One region of the Micromonospora sp. WMMD710 genome, then DNA from elsewhere that is predicted to be linked to it. Evidence: riboswitches for the same ligand, from Rfam matches in the RefSeq annotation. Region 1 holds a riboswitch; the other holds the start of a gene.

Region 1 (9,695 bases):
GGCCCGGCCGGTGGAGCGGGCCGCGATTCCGCTGCTCTTCGCGGCCACCAGCCCCGCTGCCGAGACCGGCGTCTTCCTCGGCCCGTCGATCCGCAGGTGGGACGACCGTGTGCGGTTCGACGGCATCGTGCCACCCGCCGACGATCCCGCCCTGGCGGCCCGGCTGTGGGAGGTCGCGCAGGCGCGCAGCGGTGTCGCGTACCTGAATGACCTGCTGGTCTGACCCCGGCCCACGGCTCAGAGGAAACGGCCGCGAAACAGCGGTCGCAGCTGTGGTAGGCATGCGGACATGACCACCGACACGGGCTCGCCAGCCCTGCGGGCGCAGATTCGCCGGGTCCGGCCGGCGGACGCCGCCCGGATGCGGGCGCTGCGCCTGGAGATGCTCGCCGACGCTCCGCTGGCCTTCCTGGAGACGATCGCCGACGCGGCCGCCCGGTCCCACGCGGAGTACGCGGCGCGGGTGGCGTACACCTCGCGCGGCGCGGACAACGCGCAGTTCGTGGCGGATCCGGGCGGCCGCTTCGTCGGGCACGCCGGGGGTACGGTCGCACCGCGCGAGGCCGGGCTCACCGTCATCTACGCGGTCTACGTCACGCCGGCTTGGCGGGGCAGCGGCCTGCTCGGTGAGCTGATCGACGGGGTGGCCGCCTGGTCGCGGGCCTGCGGCCGACCGGAGCTGCTGCTGGAGGTGGTGGTCGGCAACGACCGCGCCTACCGGGCCTACCAACGCCTGGGCTTCGAGGACACCGGCGTACGAGTCCCCCACCCCACGATCCCAGCCCTGACCGAGCTACAGATGCGCCGCCAAGCCTGAAACCGACAACCGTGCCCAGGTAAGGGTTTCCGGGGCAGTCCGACCCACGCAGGGATCAAACCTGACCGCCCGGAGCGGGTCGGGCTGCCCCGGAAACCCCAACCGCAACTACACCGGACGCCGAGACTGCACGATCCGGAACCGATTCGCCACGTACGCCCCGTCCGTCAGCGCCGAATTCGCCGCCGCGTTGGCGCCACTGCCGTGGAAGTCGGAGAAGGCCGCCGACTGATTGACGAAGACCCCGCCGGTCAGGTTGCAGGACAGGTGCACCCCGACCTCGACGGCGACCGCCTCGGTGGCGTCCAGCACCGCCTCGTCGGTCGAGTAGACCCCGGCGGTCAGCGCGCCCTTCTCGCCGACGGTCCGGCGCAGCAGCTCCAGGCTGTGCGCGGTGGAGTCGGTCGCGATGGCGAACGAGATCGGCCCGAACCACTCCCGGCCGTACGTCTCCGCGTCACCCGCGGTCAGCTTCACGATCGTCGGGGTACGCACCACCGCGTCGGCGTACGCCGGGTGGGCCACGGTCCGGGACTCCAGCACCGCCTCGCCGACCTTGGTCACCTCGGCCAGCCGCTCCAGCACCCCGTCGTTGACGATGGCGCCGGTCAGCTCGACGCCCCGGGCCGGGTCGGCGGTCAGCTTGCCGACCGCCGCGGCGATGCCGCCGGCGACCTCGTCGAAGCTCTTGTGCCCCTGGTCGGTGTCGATGCCGCCGGCCGGGATGAGGATGTTCTGCGAGGTGGTGCACATCTGACCGCTGTAGAGGGTCAGCGTGAAGCCGAGGTTGCGGCACATCCCGGCGAAGTCGTCGGTGGAGTCGATGACGACCGTGTTCAGGCCGGCCTTCTCGGTGTACACCGACGCCTGCCGGGCGTGCGTCTCCAGCCAGTCGCCGTACTCGGTGGAGCCGGTGAAGTCGACGATCTTCACGGACCGGTGCAGGGCCAGGTCGCTGGCGAGCTTCTCGCCGGGCGCCTCGGCGGCCAGCAGGACCAGGTTCGGGTCGAAGCCGGCCTCGGCGAGCACCTCCCGGGCGTACTTCACGGTGACAGCCAGCGGCAGCACCGCGCGCGGGTGCGGCTTGACGATCACCGGGTTGCCGGTGACCAGCGAGGCGAACAGCCCGGGGTACGAGTTCCAGGTCGGGAAGGTGTTGCAGCCGATCACCAGCGCCACACCACGGGGCACCACGTGGAACGTCTTGGTCATCCGCAGCGGGTCACCCTTGCCGGCGGCCTTCTCCCAGCCCGCCGTGCCCGGGTGCCGGGTCATCTCGGCGTACGCGTACGCCAGCGCCTCCAGCGCCCGGTCCAACGCGTGCGCTCCGCCGGCCTGGAAGGCCATCACGAACGCCTGGCCGCTGGTGAACTGCACCGCGTTGGCCAGTTCGAAGATGTGCTTGTGCAGGCGGTCGAGGATCTCCAGGCAGACCCCCACGCGGGCCTGCGGGCCGGCGTCGCGCCAGGCGGGCAGCGCGGCGGAGGCGGCGCTGATCAGGTCGTCGGTGCCGGCGTGCGGGTAGCGCACGGCCAGCTCAACTCCGAACGGGCTCGCCTCGGTGGCGATCCGCTCGCCGGTGCCCGGCTGGTCGAGGGGGAAGTCGCCACCGAGGTATGCCTCGAACGCGGCCTTGCCGTCGGCGGCGGCGGTCTCGCCGTACACCCGGGGGCTCGGGGACTCGGGATAGGCGGACCAGTAGCCCCGCTCCGTGATCGCGGTCAGCGCACGGTTGAGGGTGTCGGCGTGCCTGTCGTACAGGGGATGCGGGGTCTCCGTCATGCCCGCCATCATGCCTGAGTACGGGTCGGGAGCAGTAGCGCCGATTCCCGTCAGAGGGTGAGCTGCCAGTCGGTCCAGGCGTCCACCGGGCGGAAGCCGAGCTGCTCGTTGATCGCCACCATGTAGCTGTTGCTGGCCGCGTTGAAGGTGTCGATCACCCGTACCGCCGGCTCGTGGGTGAGCAGGTGGTGCAGGTTCTCCGCCTTGGCGATGAGGCCGAGCCGGTGCCCACGGTGAGCCGGGTCGACGATGGTGATCTGCTGGAACGCGTGCCAGTCGGCGGAGGCGCCCACGTCGAGCAGCGTCCAGGCGACCAGCCGGCCGGACGCCTCGTGCCGCATTCCGAGGTGGTAGCGCCGCCGGCCCCGGGCATCCAGGGCGCGCTCGTTGCCGCGGATGCGCTCGGCGTCCACCTGCTCCGGCTCCCACTGCACGTCCCCCATGGGGGCGTCCATCAGCAGCCGGCCGTCCAGGTAGGCGATGTCCGCGACGTACTCCTGCGGGGTCGTCCCCTGCCAGCAGACCGAGTGGTAGCCCTCGGCCCGCGGCTGGGCCTCGGCCAGCGCCGCCCGCAACGCGAGCCGGTCGATCTCGGCGACGTCGAGCCGGCGACGCACCTCGGCGAGCGCCGGCTGGGCGCCGGTGGTGGCGGCGAACGCGTCACCGGCCCCGGATCGCGCCGGCCCACCGGGCAGCGCGGAGACGGTCATCGCGACGACCCGCTTGCGGCCGTTCTCGCGCAGCAGGCGCACCCCGTACTCGTGCAAGGCCCGGCCGACGCCCCGCCGCCGCAGCCCGGGGTGCACCACCAGGTCCGCCGTGGCGTTGTCGGTGTTGTCCAGGTACGGCAGGTCCAGTTGGAGGTAGCCGGCCGGTACGCCGTCCAGCCGGGCCAGCGCCCAGAGCGATCGTGCGCCGGGTGCCGGCGTGTGGAACATCGCGTCGAAGCGCCGCCGGCAGAAGGGCGGGAAGTCCGGCAGGTCGACGTCGTTGGCCGCGGCCCCGATCCGGTACGCCTCGTCGACCGCGGCCTGGTCGGCGCCGTCGAACGACGCGATCGTGATGCTCATGCCGCTGAGCGTGCACCCCGCAAAAGCGATCGGGCCAGCGAATTAATCGCTGGCCCGATCGAACGTGGTCGGGAGGGACACTCGCACAACGCCGCCGGCGTTGGGTCGCAAGAACTTCAAAAGTCTCCGGCGAAATGCCCTCCCGCACGGAGCATCTTGCGCCGTCCGGTTCCTGCCGTCAAGTCCATAGCGGTGGGTTTTCCACACTCACAGCGAAAAGCCAGTTACCCGGCGGATCGACCCGATCCCCCGATCGGGCGATCCGCTATCCCCCGCCAGGCCACCCCAGGCCGTTGCGGCGCTTCATCGACTCGGGTTCACGGGAAGCGGGGTGTCCGGGCCGGTCGGACACCCCGATTTACACGGACCCGAGTGGATCAAGCGCTGCGCCGCGCCCGTGCGGGCGCGTCAGCCGAGCAGGCCGGCGTCCCGGGCGGCGCGCAGGGACGGCTTGATGTGGTGGGTCGGGCCGACCTGGCCGGCCACCGCGTCGATGGTCTTCAGGCCCTCGCCGGTGTTGAAGACGACGGTCTCGGCCGTCGGGTCGAGCCGACCGGACTCGACCAGCTTGCGCAGCACCGCCACGGTGACCCCACCGGCGGTCTCGGCGAAGACACCGCTGGTGCGGGCCAGATCGCGGATGCCGGCGCGGATCTCGTCGTCGTCGGCGTACTCCATCCAGCCGCCGGTGCGGCGGACCGCCTCCAGGGCGTACAGGCCGGCGGCCGGGTCACCGATGTTGAGCGACTTGGCGATCCCGGTGGGCTTGACCGGGGTGATCGTGTCCGTGTCGGCGTGCAGCGCGGTCGCGATCGGGTTGCAGCCGGCGGACTGGGCGCCGAAGACCTTCCAGCCGCCGGCCGGGGCCTCGACCAGGCCGACCTCGACCAGCTCGGAGAACGCCTTGTCAATCTTGGTGAGCAGTTCGCCGCTGGCCATCGGGATGACCACCTGGGCGGGGATCCGCCAGCCGAGCTGCTCGGCCACCTCGTAGCCGAGGGTCTTGGAGCCCTCCGCGTAGTACGGCCGGACGTTGACGTTGACGAACGCGGTGTCCTCGAATTCGTCGGTCTCCACCAGCTCGCCGCAGAGCCGGTTGACGTCGTCGTACGAGCCGTCGATGGCGACCAGTTCGCCGCCGTAGACGGCGGTGGTGATGACCTTGCCCTGTTCCAGGTCGCTAGGGATGAAGACCACCGAGGGCACGCCGGCGCGGGCGCCGTGCGCGGCCACCGAGTTGGCCAGGTTGCCGGTCGACGCGCAGGCGAACCGGGTGAAGCCGAGCGCCTTGGCGGCGGTGAGCGCCACCGAGACGACGCGGTCCTTGAACGAGTGGGTGGGGTTGGCGCTGTCGTCCTTGACCCAGAGCGGCGCGGTGATGCCCAGTTCGGCGGCGAGGTGCGGGGCCGCCACCAGCGGGGTGAGCCCCGGGTCGAGGGTGACCCGGGTGGCCGGGTCCTGCCCGGCGGGCAGCAGCGCGGCGTACCGCCAGATGTTCTTCGGGCCGGCCTCGATCTGTTCGCGGGTGACGGTGGCCAGGGCGGCGGTGTCGTAGTCGACCTCGAGGGGGCCGAAACACTCGTAGCAGGCGTGCTGGGCGGCGAGCGGGTAGCGGGCCGAACAGGCGCGACAGACCAGGGCGCGGGCGGGGCTGGCGGAGGTGTCGATGCCGGGGGCGGCGAGGGTCGACGTCATGTCGAGGAAGTCCTCTCATCTTTCCCCGCATCGCAATCTGCGGCGGGGACGGAATTGGCACCTGCCCCGCGGGTCGCTCAGCGGTGAGCGCGCGGGGTGGTTGCCGGGGCGTCGTCGGGCCGTATCCCTCAGCCCCTCTGGATGAGGTATGCAGTTGTGCGGTCGAGTCTAGGGTCAGCGGGCGCTCACCGCCACCGGGTCGACCACCGCGACCGGGTCGGTGACCGCGACCGGTTGCGGCAGGGCCGATGACCGGTTCCGGGCCGCCCGTGGCCTGGTGGCGAGGTTCGCGGCAATCAGGGCGGCGATCGTGATCGCGGCGCCGACCAACTCGATCGGGTCCGGCCGGTAGCCGCGGGCGATCTGCACGGCGAACGTGGTCACCGGGACCAGGTTCATGAACAGGGCCGCGTTGGCGGCGCCAAGCCGCTGCACACCGGTGTTCCAGGCCAGGACCGCGATCACGGCACCCACCAGCACGGCGTACGCCAGTTGCGGGGTGACCGCCACGAGGTCGGCGGCGGCCGGCGCGTGCTGCCAGCCGACGGCGTCGGCGCCGATGCTCGCGGCGAGCATCGCGGCCGTGCCGGCGAGCGCGGTCAGGGTGGTGAAGCGCAGCGGCGTCCAGTCGCCGAACCGGCTGGCGCCGTGGGTGTAGATGCCCCAGCCGAGCACCGCTCCGATCATCATGAGCCCGCCGAGGCCGAACTGGCCGAGCCCGGCCAGGCTCCCGCGGGTGATCACCAGGCCGACGCCGAGAAGCGCCACGAGGCTGAGGGCCAGCAGCAGCGGCTTCGGGCGTACGCCGTCACGGGCCCACCGGACCAGTTGGGTGATCACCGGCGTGGTGGCCACGAACAGGGCGATCTGTTGCGGGGCGGCGTGTTCGAGCGCCAGATTGGTGAGCACGTTGAAGCCGGCGAAGCCGACCACCCCGAGCACCACCACCTCGACCGCCCGGCCGCCGTGCCGCAGCGCGCCGGCACCCTCGCGGAGCAGCAGGACGCCGACCAGGATGACGGTCGCGAACAGGTAGCGGGCGGTGGTCAGGTTGAGCGGGTCGACCCTGGCCAGCGCGCTGGCCAGGACCGGGAACATCACTCCCCAGCCGAGCACGGCGAGCAGTGGGTAGGCGGCGGCGCGGGATCGCATCGTCAGCTCCAATGTTCGAGTATCGTCGAACCAACGAGACCGACCATAGGAGCTTGTTCGACAATTGTCGAACAACGGTTACACTGGTCACATGGAGCCGCACGAACCCGACCTGACCGCCGTACCGGTCACCACCGTGCTGGCCGCACTCGCCGACGACGTGCGGCTGCAGATCGTGCGGGCGCTCGCCGAGGGCGGGGAGTTTGCCTGCGGCAGCTTCGACTTCGGCGTCTCCAAGGCGACCCGCAGCCACCATCTCAAGGTGCTGCGCGAGGCGGGCCTGACCCGCACCCGCGCCGCCGGCACCAGCCGCATGGTCCGGCTCCGCCGCGACGAGGTGGACAAGCTCTACCCCGGCCTCCTGGACGCGGTCCTCAGACCCGGTCCGCCGGCCTGACGCGGCACCGGCCCCGGCTCGCCGGACCTGGGCGGTTGCTGCTGCCGCCGTTGACGAACGGACGCGCCCCGCGCGGTCGGGGTGCGGGACCTGCCGGGCGGACGCTGTGGAGTTGATGCGGTCAACGAATCAGCCGCCACGGTGGCGGCCGACCCGAGCGCGTCGCCGGAGCCGCCTCGTCGAGGCTCCGGCGACGCGCGGCACGGGTGCGGTCAGACGGACACCGGCGCAGGTTCGGCCACCGGTGCCGACGGGGCCTCGGCGCGACGCCGTACGAGCAGCGTGTCGAGCGCCCAGACGCCCGGGCCGAGTGCCGCCACCAGCAGGAACGACCAGCAGAAGAGCGCCGCCAGTTCACCGCCGTTGCGCAGCGGCAGCAGGGCGTGCGGCTGATGGACGACGAAGTAGGCGTACGCCATCGAGCCGGATGCGACGAGGGCGGCGGGTCGGGTGAAGAGCCCGACCAGCACCAGAGCGCCGCAGATCAGCTGGATCAGGGCGGCCCACCAGCCCGGCCAGGTGCCGAGCGGTACCGCCTTGCCGGTCATCGGGTTGCCGCCGAACAACCCGAAGACCGAGGAGAGGCCGTGCAACGCGAACAGCAGGCCGATCACGATGCGGAACAGGGACAGGGTCGGCCCGCCGAGCCGAGAGACGTTCATGGAGACCTCCATGGATAGGGATTGATACCTATCAATGGTGAGGCAGGAAGACATCGGAGTTCATAACTTCCTTGCTGGTGGGAAAATCCCCGGTAGAAACATGGCCAGCGCGTGCGTCCACGGCGGCGGACGGACGCTCGACACCCACGCCCTCAGCTGCGCCTATGCATGAACCAGACCCGCGCGCCCCGCCGGGCCAGCACCGCCGTGGGAGCGCTCCCGAGGCCGACAATACCGCCTGTCGAGCGGCCCGTACAGCCTGTGGAGTTGCCCCAGGCATGGGGCGTCGGTCGACCCGCGACAGAGCCCCGCGCTGCTACGCCACCTCGCTCGCCAAGACGGCGTTGTTCTTGATCGAGCGGAGAATCGAGACCAAACGATCGGCGTCAGGGTTGGAGAAGAGCGCTTCGGGACCACGCGGGGCAACACCGTTGAACGGGGACTCGTAGAGGCGTCCCGGCTCCATCACACCGTTCACCGTCAGGTCGTTGACGATCAGGTTGATGAAGTCGAGCTGGGCGGCGTTGAGGGCCCGGTCGACGAGGAATTCGCTGAACGCCTCCCGAGCCGCCTCGCGCTCCAGGCCGACCAGTGAGCGGATGAACAGGCCAAGACCCTCGGAGGACCGGCGGGCCTGGTCGATGTCCTGCTTGTCGCCGACACCGCTCTCGCCGAGCATCCGTTCCAGCTCGGCGAGGTCGGTGCCGGAAAGCTGCCGGTTGCGGCGCAGCTTCTGCACGGCCACGTGATCCTCGTGGATGCGCAGGTAGACACGCAGCTTCGCGCGGAAGCGCTCCAGGTCGGTGCCGACCGTCACCCCACTGAACGGCAGCTCGACCTCCTGGTCGATCTCGTCGGCGAAGTTGGTGAAGACGAGGGTGCGACGCACCTTGGGCACGAGCCGGACCAGGTCGCGCATCCGACGCCGGGCCAACTCCAGCATGGGCAGCGTGACATCCTGCCACCACTCGTCGCCGGCTATCTCCTCCAGCAGGTGGGCCCGCTGCTGGATCATCGGGATGGTGGTCTGCTCCAACAGCGCCGAAGCGATCTCCTGGACCTCGGTGCGGTGCCGGTTGAACCGCCTGTCGGGCACCAGCAGGCCGAGCTGCATCCGCAGGATCAACAGGTCGAAGCGCTTGGCCTCCTCGCCGTCGTCGCGGACTTCGCTGGGCAGACCGGCGAGGCCGGCGACGAGCTGCGCGGACGCCTCGGGCGACAGCCGGTGCCAGTTGTCGATGTCGACGTAGTACTCGACGAACCTCGGCTAGATGCGCGAGCGCCTGTTCGGCGTCGGCCTGCGCACGAGATGCGGTCACAGCAGCGGTGTCGAGGTTTGCGCGTATCGCCACAAGATGCGCGACTACATCGCCAACGCTGGTCACCCAAGCTGAGAGCGGTAGTCGCCTACCTTTTCGGCAACGACATCGAAGCGTCGGCGAGTCGGTCCGACCTCAGCTGCGGCGGAACTGAGCGCGCTTTGAACGCGGGTTACCTCGGCATGCTGACTGCCCCGGAGGACTCGGGCCGCTTCACCGGTGGCTGATTCAGCTTGAGCAATCGCCCGATCGAGGGTTCGACGGCCTTGGCGGGCCGACTCGATGGCAGCACCAAGGGTCGCCTTTAGGTCTGCGATGCTCATCCAGCCACCCGTCCCCGCTCGAAGTACATCGGGCATACGGTATCGGAGATCGACGTAGACCGCAGTCTCGAACCGATGGCGCTATTCAGCCACGAAGACACCGAGCCCTTGGTGGCCGTACAACTCGCCAGTCTCGATCAAAATCGTGATGGCCTGCCGGACCGTCGATTGGCTGCGCACGTCGTAGAGGTCCGCCAACTCCTTGGTCGAGGGCAGCTTGTGACCTGGCGGCCACTCGCCGTCGGCGATGCGCTTCCTGATGTCAGCGATGATCCGCCGGTAGTGCGGCTCGAATTTTCTTGGTGAGGGCATGCGAGGTACTCCCAGCTAGGCACGCCCATCTGACCACAACCACACGAGACACCTCAAGCGCATCGTTGACTTTACCGACATTATCGGTAAAGCTGCAGACGGAGCTTCCAGCTAGGCACTGGGTGGTTCCCTGCCGGGGCGGCACCCCCTGTGCTGCCCCGGCACC
Region 2 (9,695 bases), 3.0 Mb from region 1:
TGCCCGGCGACGGCATGCCGGGCCTGACCCGGGGGCTGCTCCCGCTCGCCCTGCTCGGCCTGCGCCTGACCGACGCCGCGAGCGAGGGCCCGCCGGCAGGTGACGCCCGGCCGGTCCCCGTGCGGCGGGCGATTCCCGGCCCGGACGACGAGGACTGGGCGCGGCTGGACTGGGGACCGCACGAACCCTGGATCCGGCCCCTGCTGCTCGCTGCCGGCGACGATCGCAGTGCCGCCCGGGCGGCGTTGCGGGCACTGCCGGACGGGCCGCACGACCTGCTGCGGGAGGTGCGGTTGTGCCTCACCGCTCGGGCGGCGCTGGCCATCGGCGACCGGCCCACGATGGAGCGCGTCGCCGCCGCGCTCCGCCCGGCCGCCGGCGAACTGGCTGCCGGCAGCGGAGTGGTCACCGTTGGCCCGGTGGCGGCGCACCTCGCCGATCTGGCCGCCGCGCTGGGCCGCGACGAGGAAGCCGCCGGGCACCGCCGTGCCGCCCGCGCGCTCACCGCCCGCGTCCGCGCCGACGACCCAACCTGACCGCTGTCGGTTCCGGGGCGACGCGCACCCCGCCGTTGATCACGTACAGCTCCCGCTTGGCCGTGGCCATCCCGCGCGCGTCGAGGACGTACCCCGTGATCCACACCCACCCGTTGTAGGGATCCACCGCGCCTATGGAACCCACCCGCAACAGCAGCGCCCGGTGCCCCGTGAACTGCACCGAGCAGTCCGGGCCGATGAACACGACGTCTCCGACCTTCACGGCACCCAGCCGAACGTGCAGACGTTGCGCCACCTAACCCACGACCACACCGGCCGATGACGGCGAGCCAAGGTCAGGGCAGCGGCGAGTAGATACTCCGCATAGGTAACCCGACGTGTCATTCGTCAATGCCATCACAGGGGTTGTACACGTGCAACCCCCTTATGGGTTGCCTCACCCTAAACTGTCTGGTGCAATCACTATGGGCCATAGCGTTGACTCGTGGAGCTGCTGGGGTTGGATGAGATCCGTGATTTGCTTGGCGGGATCAGCAAGCAGCGCGCCACGATCATCGTTGGCCGCAAGGGCTTCCCCGACCCTCTCGCCACGTTGAAGATGGGCCGCGTCTGGGATGGCAAACCCGTGCGGGCTTGGATCGCCAAGAACCGCCCCGACCTGGCGGACTGACCGGGCGGGACGTAGCCCCCCGGCTGCGGACCCAACAGGCATCCGGGCAATCTCGACGCCCTGCCCCCGCGACGGCCCCTTCCACACACGCCCCCCCGCGCTCGGGCCACCCGGCGACTTGCCGGTTTCCCTCGGAACGGTCCGCCGGTTGCGGTCAGATGGAACCACCGACGCGTCGGCCGTCGGCCGGGGATCGAGGGGGTACGCCGTGGAGGTGCTCGTCCTGATCGTGGTGCTGGGCGGCACCGTCCTGGTCGGCACCACGCTCGGCGGCCGGTACCGGGTCGCGCCGCCGGTGCTGCTCATCTCCTTCGGGGTGCTGCTCGGGTTGGCGCCGCCGCTGTCCGCGCTGACCCTGGAACCGGACCTGGTGCTGCTGATCTTCCTGCCGGCGATCCTGTACCGGGAGAGCCTCACCATCAGCCTGCGCGAGATCCGGGCCAACCTGCCGGTGATCGGGCTGCTCGCCGTGGTGCTGGTGGTGCTCACCATGGTGACGGTGTCGTTCACCGCGCAGGCGTTCGGGGTGAATCCCGCCGCCGCCTGGGTGCTCGGCGCGGTCCTCGCGCCGACCGACGCCGCCGCGGTCACCGGTCTGGCCAAACGACTGCCCCGCAAGCTGCTCACCACCCTGCACGCGGAGAGCCTGATCAACGACGGCACCGCCCTCGTGGTCTTCGCGGTGACCGTGGGTCTGCTCACCCAGAGCGCGAGGCCCGGGGCGCTCGGCATCGGCGAGGAGTTCGTCGGGGCCAGTGTCGGCGGCGTGATCGCCGGTCTGCTGGTCGGCGTCGTCGTGGTGCTCATCCGCAAGCGGCTCGACGATCCGCTGCGCGAGGGGGCGCTCAGTGTGCTGACACCGTTCGGCGCCTTCCTGCTCGCCGAATCGGTGCACGCGAGCGGAGTGCTGGCGGTCGTGGTCGCCGGCCTGATGCTGGCCTACGCCGGCCCGCGGGTGATCCGCGCCCGGTCCCGGGTGCTGGCGTACGCGTTCTGGGACCTGTCCACGTTCCTCATCAACGGCGGGCTGTTCGTCCTGCTCGGCACCCAGATACCGCGCGCGGTGCGGGGCATCACCAGCACCTCGCCGCGGCGGGCTCTGCTGATCGTGCTGGTGGTCACGCTGGTCGTCCTCAGCACCCGCCTGGCCTTCGTCTACCTGACGTCGCAGGTGGCGAGGCTGCGGCGGCACCGCATCATGGACCCGAGCCAGGGCCCGCCCAACTGGCGGGTGGGAATCGTGGCCGGCTGGTCCGGATTCCGAGGCGCGGTGTCGCTCGCCGCCGCGCTGGCCGTGCCGACGATGACGGTCGCCGGTCGACCGGTGGTCGAACGCGACCTCATCATCTTCGTCACCGCACTCGTGATCGTGTTGATCATGATCCTTCAGGGCACCACCCTGCCGCTGGTGGTGCGCTGGGCCGGGTTGGCCGGCGACCCCGAACGCGTCGACGAGGCCCGGCAGGCCCGCCTGCGCGCCACCCAGGTGGGGTTGGCCGCGGTGCCGCACGTGGCCGCCGAGGTCGGTGCCGGAGAGGAGTCGGTACGCCGGCTGCAGGCCGAATACCAGCGGCACCTGGAGGACGTCAACGAGACCGGCGGCCGCACCGCCGAGGAACGCCGGTTGGAACGCAAACTGCGCCTCGGTGTCCTCGCCCACAAACGGCGGGAGGTCACCCGCCTTCGCGACAACCGCGAGATCGACGACCTCGTGCTCCTGGAGTTGCAGGCCGCTCTGGACAACGAGGAGATCCGGCTGCTGGGACGCGGACCCAGCGACTGACCGGATGCCGGCGGCACCGCCGGGTCGATCTCACGATGTCCGGGCCGTCCGCCGGACGGACCCGGTGGCTCGTCACCGAGCACCTGCTGCGCGGTGGTGTGGTGCTGGCCACCGACGTGCTGCGCAACACCCGCGCGATCCGGGGCAGCTGGCTGAGCACCTGGCAGGAGGTACGGCCCCGGCCGGGTGCCTGACGGATTGGTGACAGCGGCCGGCGCGGGTAGGGACGCTCAGGCGTCGCCCCGGCGGGTACGGTGGGGGACAGTTCGGCGCCGGTCGATGCGTACGGTCCGCGAGGGGGTGCCCATGACCACCGGGGCGAGCGAGGCCGACCCGCGGGTGGTGACCGAACGGGAGTTCCTCGACGAGCTGACCTCGGTCACCCGTGCGCGTACCGCGACGGAGTTCCTGTACCTGATGGCGCAGGGCGACGGCGTCATCGGCGTCCAGTGGGAGCAGCCCGGCGTCGACCATCCGCGCCGCTACCGCGTACGCGACTCCTGCCCGCACTGCGTGGTCCTCGAGGCGGTGCTGGCGCTCGCGCCGGTGCTCCCGCTGGACGTCATGCGCGCCGGGCGTGCCCGCCCGCAGTACGAGACGGTGCTGCGGACCGGCCGACTGCCTCATCTGGCGTTCGCCCGACGGGCGGGCTCGGCGGGGGAGAGCTGGCTCGGTGACTGCCACGCCGTCGACGGTGACCCGCACACCGATGCCGACTGCGCGCGGCACGCGGTGCCCGCACCCACGGGCGACCTGCTGGATCTGCGCCCCGGAGCACTGCCCCGGGCGCTGCGCGAGTTGTACCCGCACGACGCCGCCGCGACGGCGGACCTGCGGCAGCGGCTGCGCATCGCCCGGGACTGGCGGGCCGACGCGCAGGCCGTGGCGAGCGGGGTCCGTGAGGCGGCGGCGACGTGGGCGTTCCTGCGCACGTCCTGCGTCTTGGGCGTGCCGGTGCCCGGCGCCGGTGGTCTCGTCCTCACCGTCGCTCCGGATCGGGCCGCGGACGACCGGCCGCTGACCGAGCTGCACGCCGCGGCGGTGCGGTCGCTGCCCACCGGCGGTCCGCTGGCCTACGCGCAACGGGCGTGCCTGGTGCCGGAGCTGGGCGCGGGCTCGCAGCGGATGCCGTCGTACGCCGGGGCGGTGGACCTGGTCGGCGCGGCGCCGGTGCGGACGCTACGGCTGCCGGCGCCGCGCCGCCCGTTGAGCGCCACCGGCCGGGGCGTGCTGCTGCTGTACGAGGCGCGGCACGCGATGGGCCGGCACGTCGCGGCCGCACCGGAGCGCGACAGCGCCTACTGGGAGTCCGAGGCGGCGTTGCACGTCTTCGAGTTCACCCTGCTGGAACGGGTCGCCGGTCGGCACTACCAGGACGCGGTGGCCGCCTACGTGCAGGCGCTGCGCCGGGAGGGTGACCTGCTGGCGCGTCCGCACAAGGTGCTCGACCGGCGGCGACGCAAGGCCCTGTCGACGGCGTTCGGCGGGCTGGACGACGAGGAACTGCACCTGTGGGCGTCGGTCGCCTACCGCAACGCCATCCTCGTGCTGCTCGGCGATCCGACGGCGTTCGCCGCGCACCTGCGCCGCCAGGCCGGCTGAGCCGCCGCGCTCAGAGCACCTGCGCGAGGAACCGACGCAACCGGGGATGCTCGGCCCGCTCAAAGATCGCCTCGGGCGGGCCGGCCTCCAGGACCACACCCCGGTCCATGAAGGCCACGGTGTCGGCGACCCGCCGGGCGAACCCCATCTCGTGGGTCACCACCACCATGGTCATCCCGGCGGCGGACAGGTCGGCCATCACCGCGAGCACCCCCTTGACCAGCTCGGGGTCGAGCGCCGAGGTGGCCTCGTCGAAGAGCATCACCTCGGGCTTCAGCGCCAACGCACGGGCGATCGCCACGCGCTGCTGCTGGCCGCCGGAGAGCTGGGCCGGCCGGGAGTTCGCCTTGCCGGCCAGCCCCACCAGCTCCAACTGGGCGCGGGCGAGGGCGTCCGCCTCGTCCTCGCCGAGCTTGCGCAGCCGGCGCAGCGCCAGGGTGACGTTGCGCAGCACGGTCATGTGCGGAAACAGGTTGAACTGCTGGAACACCATGCCGATCCGCTGCCGCAGCGCGTCCGGGTCGTCGCCCAGCACGCTGCGCCCGTCCAGCAGCACGTCGCCGCGATCGGGCTCGATCAGGCGGTTGAGGGTACGCAGCAGAGTGGACTTGCCCGACCCGGACGGCCCGATCACGCAGGCCGTCGCACCGCGCCGCACGGTGAGGTCGACGCCGCGCAGCACCCGGTTCGGCCCGAAGGCGAGGTGTACGTCCCGAGCCTCCAGGCTGACGGAGGTGGTCATCGCCGGTCTCCTTCCGGGGCGCCGGCCAGCGCCGGGTCGGTGTCGTCCTCGTCCTCGTCGGCGGGCGCGGTGGCCGGCCGGCCGTGGCGCAGCCGCCCGTCGATCCAGTTGACGACGTGCGTCAGCGGCACGGTCAGGGCCAGGTAGAAGAGCCCGGCCAGCAGCAGCGCGGACTCGTTGCCGGTGGTGGCCGCGTAGTCCTGCCCGATCCGGAACAGCTCCCGCTGGCTGGCCACCAGGCCGAGGAAGTAGACCAGGCTGGAGTCCTTGATCAATGCGATGAGCTGGTTCACCCAGGCCGGCAGCACCCGCCGGACACCCTGCGGGATGATCACCAGCCGCATCGCGTCGGACCAGGAGAAACCGAGGGCGCGGGCACCCTCCAGTTGCGCGGCCTCCACCGACTGGATGCCGGAGCGGAAGATCTCCCCGATGTACGCGGCCGCGATCAACGACAGCGCCAGGATGCCCAGCGGGTACGGGTCCGGCCCCCAGACCTGCATGCCCAGCGGTGCCAGCCCGACGCCGATCAGCAGGATCGTCGCCGCGGCCGGCAGGCCCCGGAACACGTCGGTGTAGACCCGGGCCGGCCAGCGCAGCCACCGGCTGCGGGAGATGCCGGCGACGGCCAGCAGCAGGCCCAGCACCGAGCCGAGCAGGGCGGCGGAGACCGCCAGGATCAGCGTGTTCGGCAACCCGACGGTCAGCATCTCGGGCAGCGCCTCACGCATGGCGTCGACGTCGAAGAACGTCTCCCACAGGGTGCTCAACGGATCCATCGGTCGCCTCTCCTACCGCCCCGCTCGCTCGTCACCGGTTCAGGACGCGGCCGACGCGGACGCCGACGTCGTGGGCGCCGCAACGGTGCCGCTGCCCGGCTTGAAGTCCGCCGGGATCGGCCGACCCGGGTAGTACTGCGCCTGCAACCGGCTCCAGGTGCCGTCCGCGATCACCTCGTCGAGGCCCTTGTTGAGCGCCTCGCGCAGCTTGTCGCTGCCCTTGGCCACGGCGTACGCGGTCGGTGCCGGGCTGAGCTGCTTGGCCGCAACAGTGATCTTGCCGCTGCTGTCGGCGGCCGACTTCTCGCCGATCTCCGCGGGGGCGATCCACGCGTCGGCGGTGCCCGCCTTGAGCTGGTTGATCGCGCCGTTGTAGTCCGGCACCCGCACCGGGTTGAGCTGCTTGCCGGTGGCGTAGTCGTCCTGGACGGTGCCCTGGACCACCACGACCCGCTTGCCGGCGAGCTGGTCGAAGCCGGTGATCGGCGAACCGGCGGGGACGTCCAGGCCGAAGTAGCCGAAGTCGTAGCCGTTGCCGAAGTCGACGGTCTTCTTGCGTGCCTCGGTGATGGTGATCGAGGAGCTGCCCACGTCGAACTTGTGGTTGTTGACCTGGGACAGCAGCGCGGAGAAGTCGGTGCCGACGAACTCGACCTTGAGACCGAGCTTGTTGGCCACCGCGGTCAGCAGGTCGTTGTCGAAGCCGGTGAACTTACCGTCCTTGAGGTACACGTTCGGCGGGGCGTCGGTCAGCGTGCCGGCCCGCAGCACGCCCGGCTGGGCCAGGCCGTACGGGTTGGCGGCCTCGTCGGTCGAGGCGTCGTCGCCGCAGGCGGTCAGCGCCGTGGCGGCCAGGATGGTGGCCGCGCCCAGGGCGGCGGCACGGGTCAGGGCAGGAAGGAATCGCACAGGTGTCTCCGAAGGGGTACGCAACGGCGGGCACGGACACGCGCCGTTGACGGTGCGCCCGGTGGGCGTACCGCTGGAAAATGGGTGCGGGAAGAGGGACGCGCTAGTGCGCGGTGCGGCGACGACACGCCGCGCTGCACATTCGCATCATGTCCACGTGCCGACGCCGGGTCAGTGCCGGCGAGCGCCGGTCGACGCGGTCGTCCGCTGGGGTGGAGCTGAGGATGCGCATACGGTCTCCCGGGTCTGTGCTGACCTGGGTGCCAGGCCACGCTTGCACCGACGTCCTGCCGGTGCCTGGTCTTCACCCGGGGCACCCCACCGCGGAGGAGGGTTGCCGGCCAGCGAGCCGGGGCTTCGCGCTGGCGCTCATGACCTGCGCCGAGGCTAGCAGCCGAGACCGGTGCATCGTCCAGTCGTTATGACCACGCTCACCGTCCGCGACGGGCGGACCGCCAGGTCGGGTTTCGCCTCGGGGGCAGGGGGGATGCAGCGCCTCCGGTGCCCCGCACCGACCTGTCCGGTCGGGTCGGCAGGCCGCCGGGCGGGACGTCACCGGGGAGGGGCGGGTCATGGCCGGCAACCGTCGCTTCCGCCCCGGTGGTGGTTTCGGCCGCCAGCTCGACGTCCACGAGACCCGCGTCGGCGTACCGCCACCGGCCGAGCCGGCCGCCCCACCCTCCGGTGGCATGGCGGACAGCGCCGTCTACATCCGAGGGCACCGGTTCGCGTCGCCGTCCGGCCTCGCCGAGACGTACCGCTGCCTGCAGGAGCAGGAGCACGACGGTGCGATGGCGTGGATCGGGCTGTACCGGCCGGACATCGACCAGATCACCTCACTGGCCCGGGAGTTCCGGCTGCACGACCTGGCGGTCGAGGACGCGATCAACGCCCATCAGCGGCCCAAGCTGGAACGGTACGGCGACACCCTGTTCGTGGTGCTGCGCGCCGCCCGCTACGACGACCTGCGGGAGGAGGTCGAATTCTCCGAGCTGCACCTGTTCATCGGGCCGGGATTGGTGGTCACCGTCCGGCACGGCGAGGCCCCGGACCTGGCCGCCGTGCGGCGGCGGATGGAAACCGACGCGCCGATGCTCGCCCGCGGACCGGAGGCCGTCCTGTACGCGATCCTCGACCAGGTGGTCGACGGGTACGCGCCGGTGGTGGCCGGTCTGGAGAACGACATCGACGAGATCGAGACCCAGGTGTTCGGCGGTGACCCGAACGCCAGCCGGCGCATCTACGGGCTCAGCCGGGAGGTCATCCAGTTCCAGCGTGCCGCCCGCCCGCTGCTCACCGTGCTCGGCGCACTGGCCGACGGCGCCGGCAGTTCCGACGAGGAACTGCGCCGCTACCTGCGGGACGTGACCGATCACCTCACCCAGGTGGTGGAACGGGTGGACGGTTTCCGGCACCTGTTGCAGAACATCCTTACCGTCAACGCCACCCTCGTCTCACAGCAGCAGAACGAGGAGATGCGCAGCCTCACCGCGGCCAGCTACGCGCAGAACGAGGAGCTGAAGAAGGTCTCCTCCTGGGCCGCGATCCTGTTCGCCCCCACCCTCATCGGCACCGTGTACGGGATGAACTTCGTCCACATGCCGGAGCTGAACTGGCGCTTCGGGTACCTGTTCGCGCTGCTGCTCATGGTGCTGGTCTGCGGCACCCTCTACCTGGTCTTCAAGCGGCGCGGCTGGCTCTGACCCCGGGAGGCGGTGCTCACTCGATGCCGCGCAGGATGTGCCGCTCGTCCTCACTGTCGTCGTCGCCCGCCCCGATCCGGCCGAGCAGCACGGCAGCGGCCCAGATCGTCAGTGGCGTGGCCGCCCCGGTCATGCCGCCCCCGGTCCGGTCGTCCCGGGTCTGGCTCCGCTCCGTGCGCGGTGGCCTGCGCTGAGCCTGCATGGGCACTGCCTCTCGTCGTCGAAGCCGCCGCGGGCGGCGCGGTGTGCGCCCGCGCCACCGGCCGGGTCACCCCACGCGCGAGCAGGCCACCACCGGTACGGCATCCATGTCGAACCATCCCACGCGCGGCCGCATCCGCACCGCTTGTTTTCGGTTTCCCGACTGTCGCCCGCCAAACCGGACATCACGCCCCGATGTTGGTTCGCGGGCCGGGCCGGGTAGCAGCGCAGGGGTGAGCAGCTCTCTCGACACGGTCGCGCCGGCCGTTCGCGGACGCCGAGCGTTACCCCACTACCTCGTCGCGGCGACGCTCGCACGGGGTGCCGACGCAGGTGCCGCGGTGGGGGTGATCCTGCTGGCCACCCTCCCGGAGGTCGGGTCCAGCCGTCCGGCGCTGCTCGGCGGGTTGCTGGCCACCTGCCTGACCGCACCACACCTGCTCGGGCCGGTGCTCGCCCGGCGGCTGGACCGGGCCGCGGACGGCCGGGGCCTGCTGGCTGCCGCCTTCGCCACGTACGCCGTCGCGGTCGCGGCGGCCGCGTTGCTGCTCGGACGGGTGCCGGTTGGTGTGCCGGCCGCGCTGCTGATCGTGGCCGGAGCCTGCGGGCCGCTGCTGACGGGGGGACTGAGCAGCCGGCTGGCGGCGCTGCTCGACGCGGACGAGCGGGCGCAACGCCGGGGTCAGGGCTGGGACGCGGTGACGTACGGGGTGGGTGGCAGCGCCGGCCCGGCCGCCGTGGCGGTGCTCGCCGCCGTTGCCGGGCCTCGGATGTGCCTGGTCGGGTTGGGTGCGGCGACCCTGGTCGCG

The links. Region 1 has a riboswitch for S-adenosylmethionine ahead of thrC (threonine synthase). Riboswitches for the same ligand answer to the same signal wherever they lie in the genome.
Region 2: it holds a riboswitch for S-adenosylmethionine, as region 1 does, so the genes downstream of both, O7620_RS13890 (ABC transporter substrate-binding protein) here and thrC (threonine synthase) in region 1, are expected to answer to the same signal.

What each region holds. Positions count from the first base shown of each region.
Region 1 is NZ_JARUBD010000001.1:6,018,521-6,028,215, reverse strand. It holds gene O7620_RS27910 (hypothetical protein) at 11-223, shown strand; gene O7620_RS27905 (GNAT family N-acetyltransferase) at 290-817, shown strand; gene paaN (phenylacetic acid degradation protein PaaN) at 926-2,599, opposite strand; gene O7620_RS27895 (GNAT family N-acetyltransferase) at 2,650-3,669, opposite strand; gene thrC (threonine synthase) at 4,078-5,364, opposite strand; SAM riboswitch class I at 5,377-5,512, opposite strand; gene O7620_RS27885 (DMT family transporter) at 5,539-6,516, opposite strand; gene O7620_RS27880 (metalloregulator ArsR/SmtB family transcription factor) at 6,608-6,913, shown strand; gene O7620_RS27875 (DoxX family protein) at 7,126-7,575, opposite strand; gene O7620_RS27870 (type I restriction-modification enzyme R subunit C-terminal domain-containing protein) at 7,892-8,689, opposite strand; gene O7620_RS27865 (hypothetical protein) at 8,847-8,969, shown strand; gene O7620_RS27860 (winged helix-turn-helix domain-containing protein) at 9,299-9,529, opposite strand.
Region 2 is NZ_JARUBD010000001.1:3,030,412-3,040,106, reverse strand. It holds gene O7620_RS13930 (BTAD domain-containing putative transcriptional regulator) at 1-536, shown strand, start outside; gene O7620_RS13925 (hypothetical protein) at 502-759, opposite strand; gene O7620_RS13920 (hypothetical protein) at 982-1,167, shown strand; gene O7620_RS13915 (Na+/H+ antiporter) at 1,376-2,950, shown strand; gene O7620_RS13910 (hypothetical protein) at 2,986-3,144, shown strand; gene O7620_RS13905 (hypothetical protein) at 3,257-4,552, shown strand; gene O7620_RS13900 (amino acid ABC transporter ATP-binding protein) at 4,563-5,294, opposite strand; gene O7620_RS13895 (amino acid ABC transporter permease) at 5,291-6,073, opposite strand; gene O7620_RS13890 (ABC transporter substrate-binding protein) at 6,113-6,982, opposite strand; SAM riboswitch class IV at 7,248-7,359, opposite strand; gene corA (magnesium/cobalt transporter CorA) at 7,555-8,685, shown strand; gene O7620_RS13880 (hypothetical protein) at 8,702-8,893, opposite strand; gene O7620_RS13875 (MFS transporter) at 9,120-9,695, shown strand, end outside.